DNA from 2 places in the Exiguobacterium alkaliphilum genome. Region 2 is predicted to be linked to the other one. Evidence: predicted binding sites of a transcription regulator. Region 2 holds the regulator's gene; the other holds the start of a gene.

Region 1 (2,402 bases), 1.4 Mb from region 2:
CCATACAGATGGATGCGTAACTTACTCTTCCCTAGACGGGCAAGGCGGAACGAATTCATAATCGCCTCGATGTCCATCCCGACGTGGTTAGCCCACGCCTTATCGGTCCTTATGTACAGGTGATAGACGTCTCCCGCTTTCGTGTCAAACAAGAGTAGCGCCCGAGACGGCTCGAGGATCCCTTCGACGCGTCCCCCCGCCAACACGTTCTGATAGATGTCTTCCCAAAATGAGCTCGTCATCTGAAATCCCCTCCCTTCCCTATAATTGTAATCCAATTCTGAAGCGGCGACAAAAAGGAGACCTCCCTTATATGCCCGTCAAAAAAACAGCCGGCACGAAGCCGGCTGCACTCTCTCGTTCACTTATAGCACGGGCTGCATCGTCTTCATCAAGACGTCTGCTGAATGGTGCATCTTTTGTTTCTCTTCTTCAGACAATTCGATTTCGACGACTTGGCGCACCCCTTGGCGGTTGATGATGGCCGGGACGCCGATATGAATGTCATGTAGACCGTACTCACCGTCCAAGTAGGCCCCGACCGTGAGAAGCGTGTTCTCGTTCCGGAGCACCGCTTTGACGAGGCGAAGCAGTCCGAGACCAATCGCATAATACGTCGCGCCTTTACGCTCGATGATATGATAAGCCGCATCACGGACGTTGACATAAATATCTTCAAGGTCTTCCCATGTGTATTCGTCGTTCTCTTCAAGCAACTGCTCGACCGACTTGCCGTAGATTCGGGCGTTACTCCATGCCGCGAACTCCGTGTCCCCGTGCTCACCCATGATGTACGCGTGACAGTTGCGCGGGTCGACGTTGAAGTAATCGCCGAGCATGTAACGGAGACGTGACGTGTCGAGCACCGTGCCTGATCCGAAGACGCGATGTTTCGGAAGTCCAGAATATTTCCATGCCAAGTGGGTCATGATGTCGACCGGGTTCGATGCGATGATGATCATCCCGTCAAATCCTGATGCCATGATTTCCCCAATCATCGACTTCATGATTTTCGCGTTCTTCTCGACGAGGTCAAGACGCGTTTCACCCGGCTTTTGCGGTGCCCCTGCCGTGATTACGACGATATCTGCCGCCCCACAGTCCGCATAATCCCCGGCCCATACACGCATCGGTGAAGAAGCGAACGAGACGCCGTGATTCAAATCCATGGCTTCCCCTTCTGCTTTGGCTTTGTTAATATCGATGATTACGAGTTCTTCACAAAGGCTCGCTGTCGTCAATTGGTATGCGAAGCTCGCACCGACTGCACCGGCACCGACGAGCGCGACGCGTGTTACTTTTGCATGATTTAATGTTTCCATGTTGATTCTCCACCCTTCGAACAGTCTGTTTCATGTTTTAGTAATATCTGTTACACAAAGATTGTAACATCATTCACAAAACCTCACTACAATAGAAACCGTTTTCACTTTGGCGATATTGTGACGAAATTCACATTCGTTTGAAACATCTTCATTCACTGTACTACCCTTATCCGAAGACGAAAAAACAAATCAAGGCGGCGGCCGTAATCGAAGCGAAGTTGACCGCATCGTTCCCGAGCCATTGCCAACCTTTGATGTATTCGGTCGCTTCGCCGTGGTGCATCTGCTTCTCGGTCTGCTTTCCACATACTCGGCATTGGTACTTCCGTTGGACGGTCGCGCCGAGCAACGTATCCACGACGCTACCAATCAACCCGAGTGCGATTAACGCGAGCGTCACTTCGAAATCGATCGTCATAAACGGATAGGTCGCCAACACGATTGTGGCGGCTCCAACAATTGACATGACCGTCCCATATAGTGACACACCGCCGCTCGTCCCCGGTTCGACCGGTCGAAACGTGAGGATGGAGCGCGGCTTTCGCTTTGCGAGCACACCGAACTCAGAGCCCCACGTGTCACTCGTCGCTGCGGCAATCGAAACAATGTAGGCATAGAGCCATGCCTCATTCGACGTGTATGCCATCGCGAGCGCGGTTAACATGCCAATTCCGCCGTTTGCGAGCACTTGGACGTAGTCACGGGGACCGGATTTTTCAACGATTTCATCGACCGGCGCCTTGTCGACGGCACGATACTTCGAGGCGAGCGAAGATGTCGAGAAGAACACGCCTAGTAAATAGAGACCGAACCAGCCGAAACCATAGCCAATCACCGTCCCCGTTACGACTGTCAATACGGCACCGGATAACGTGAGCGACTTCAGCCGGTATCCGGCATAGGCGACCAAGCAGGTTACGAGAAATATGGCTAACATCGAATCAATTCCCTTTCCGACACGATCACTCCGACCGGAATGTCATGCGCTTCAATTGGTATGTCGTCTAACACTTGGACGCTGTAGGCAAGGGATAGCGTTTGGCCGGCATACGACGCCAGAAAGCGGTCGTAATATCC
Region 2 (2,402 bases):
GATGGTCTCCTTATCTTACCACGGTGACGTCACACTTACTCGTTCAAAAAAAGCATCGCGTCCAAGAACGCGATGCTCACTTCTCATTCATCTGTTTCATCAAATCCATCTGCTCTTTCACTTGCGCTTCCTTTTCTCGTCTGAGCACACCACGATACGTGACGCGTGAGATGGACAAACTAATCTCGTACAAGAAGAACAGCGGTAGCGACACCATGAGGTGCGACGTCAAGTCAGGTGGCGTGATGAACGCCGCGATGACGAACAACGCGAAGTAGGCGTACTTCCGAATCTTTGATAAGAAAGACGGCGTCACGACCCCGATGCGTGTCAAGAACATCGTCACGACCGGCAGTTGGAACAAGAGGCCGAACGGGATCGTGAGTTGCAAGAGGAACGTGAAGTAGTTCGACGCCCCGATGATTTGCGTCAGCCCGAGGTCTTGCCCGAGGTTCGTCGAGATGTCGAGGACGAGCGGGAACAACCAATAGTAGGCGAACGCGAGACCGACGAGGAACAAGATGAAGATGATTGGGATATAGGCGAGCGTCCCTCTCCGCTCGTTCGGATGCAGACCAGGTGCGACAAACGCCCACAGTTGATACAGTAGAAACGGACTGGCTGCGACGAGACCGATGACGAGCGCCAAATTCAAATAAATCATGAGCGGGTCCGCGACCCCAAAGGCGTTCAGCTCTAGTCCTCGTTCGACGAGGTCCGCCTGTAGATAGGCGAGCACGTATTTGACACTCGGCAAAGCGGCCAAAAAGAAGGCAAAGACGACAAATGCCGACAGCATCAGTCGTCTCCGCAGCTCTGTCAAGTGGTCGGACAGCGCCCGCTCTTGATCAGGTTGATGGTTCATGATTACTGCTCTTTCTTCTCAGAATCTTTCTTGTCTTTTTCATCATGTTCATTCATCATGCCGTTTGTGGCATTTTTGAATTCACGGAGCGTCTGTCCGGCCGCACGGCCGAACTCAGGCAACTTCTTCGGCCCGAAGATGATGAGCGCGATAATCGCGATAATGAAGAGACTTGCTCCCCCCGGAATCCCGACGACGAGTGACGATGCTAGTAATTCCATTATTGATGGACCCCCTCAGCAGATGGATAGTGTTGCATAAAGTAAATGAGCGATTGGAGTTCGATCGACAAGTCGATATGATGGACGCGGACCGTGTCCGGCACCGTAAGTCGAGCCGGCGTGAAGTTCAAAATCCCTTTGATGCCAAAGCGGACCAAGTCATCGGCGACCGGCTGCGCATAGGCGGACGGGACCGTGAGGATGGCGACATCGATTTTGTTTTGCTTCATGATCTGTTCCATCTCATCGACGTGATGAATCGGGACACCGGACATCGTCGTGCCGACTTTTGTCTCGTCTGCATCGAACCCGACGACGATATGTGTGTTATTGTTTTTAAGGAAGTTATAGTTGACGAAAGCTGTCCCGAGATGACCGACCCCGACCAAGGCGACGTTCGTGATTTCGTCCTGGTTCAATGTCTTTCGGAAAAAGTCTAACAGATACTGTACGTTATAGCCATATCCCTTTTTCCCGAGCGCACCGAAGTACGAAAAGTCGCGGCGAATCGTCGCCGAATCGACCTTGACCGCCTCACTCAGTTCGGCAGAAGAGACACGTTGTTTGCCTGATGAATGCAGGCTTTGGATAAACCGATAATATAGTGGCAACCGTTTGGCTGTCGCTTGCGGAATCTTTGGTTCGTTTTGACTCAACGGAAAGAGCCTCCTTTTTACGACACGTTACACACGAATCTGATTTCATACACCTTGATTGTAAACGAATTCACATGACCACTCAATGAATATACCTGAAAAGACTAAAAAATACAGTATACTAAATACAGAGAAAGGGGTTTTTTCACTTGATCCTATTGCAAGTCAACAACTTATCGAAATCATTCGGCGTCGAGCCGATTTTAGAGAACGTCAAACTCGAGATTCAAGAAGGTGAACGTGTCGCCCTCGTCGGCCGGAACGGCGCCGGCAAGTCGACGCTCCTCAAAGTCATCGCCGGGGAATATAACTACGACTCAGGCGACATCATGAAGCCAAAAGACGTCACAATCGGCTACCTCGCCCAAGACTCCGGGCTAGAATCGAGCGAGACGATCTGGAACGAAATGCTCACCGTCTTCACCGATTTAATCGAGCAAGAACAAACGCTCCGACGGATGGAGCAAGACATGGGCAGTGAACGCATCTTGAACGATGCGGACGCCTATGAACGGCTCCTCGCCGCGTATGACGAGGAACAACATACGTTCAAGGATCGCGGCGGCTATCAATATGAAGCGACGATTCGCTCGGTGCTACACGGGATGCGGTTCTATCCGGACGACTTCGACCGTCAAATCGACACGCTCTCGGGTGGGC

The links. The regulator Rex, encoded in region 2, represses fermentation and respiration genes when NADH is low (regulators of the CRP and FNR family bind a similar motif). The targets are predictions, from matches to a motif close to TTGTGAAATATTTCACAA.
Region 1: KB235_RS07675 (L-lactate dehydrogenase) is a predicted target of Rex. The motif match lies at 1,441-1,458, and genes of this name have one in related genera.

Annotation. Positions count from the first base shown of each region.
Region 1 is NZ_CP073101.1:1,498,395-1,500,796, reverse strand. It holds gene KB235_RS07680 (rhomboid family intramembrane serine protease) at 1-242, opposite strand, end outside; gene KB235_RS07675 (L-lactate dehydrogenase) at 366-1,322, opposite strand; gene KB235_RS07670 (DUF92 domain-containing protein) at 1,492-2,262, opposite strand; gene KB235_RS07665 (5-formyltetrahydrofolate cyclo-ligase) at 2,256-2,402, opposite strand, start outside.
Region 2 is NZ_CP073101.1:2,893,137-2,895,538, forward strand. It holds gene tatC (twin-arginine translocase subunit TatC) at 77-865, opposite strand; gene tatA (twin-arginine translocase TatA/TatE family subunit) at 868-1,086, opposite strand; gene KB235_RS14915 (redox-sensing transcriptional repressor Rex) at 1,086-1,742, opposite strand; gene KB235_RS14920 (ABC-F family ATP-binding cassette domain-containing protein) at 1,892-2,402, shown strand, end outside.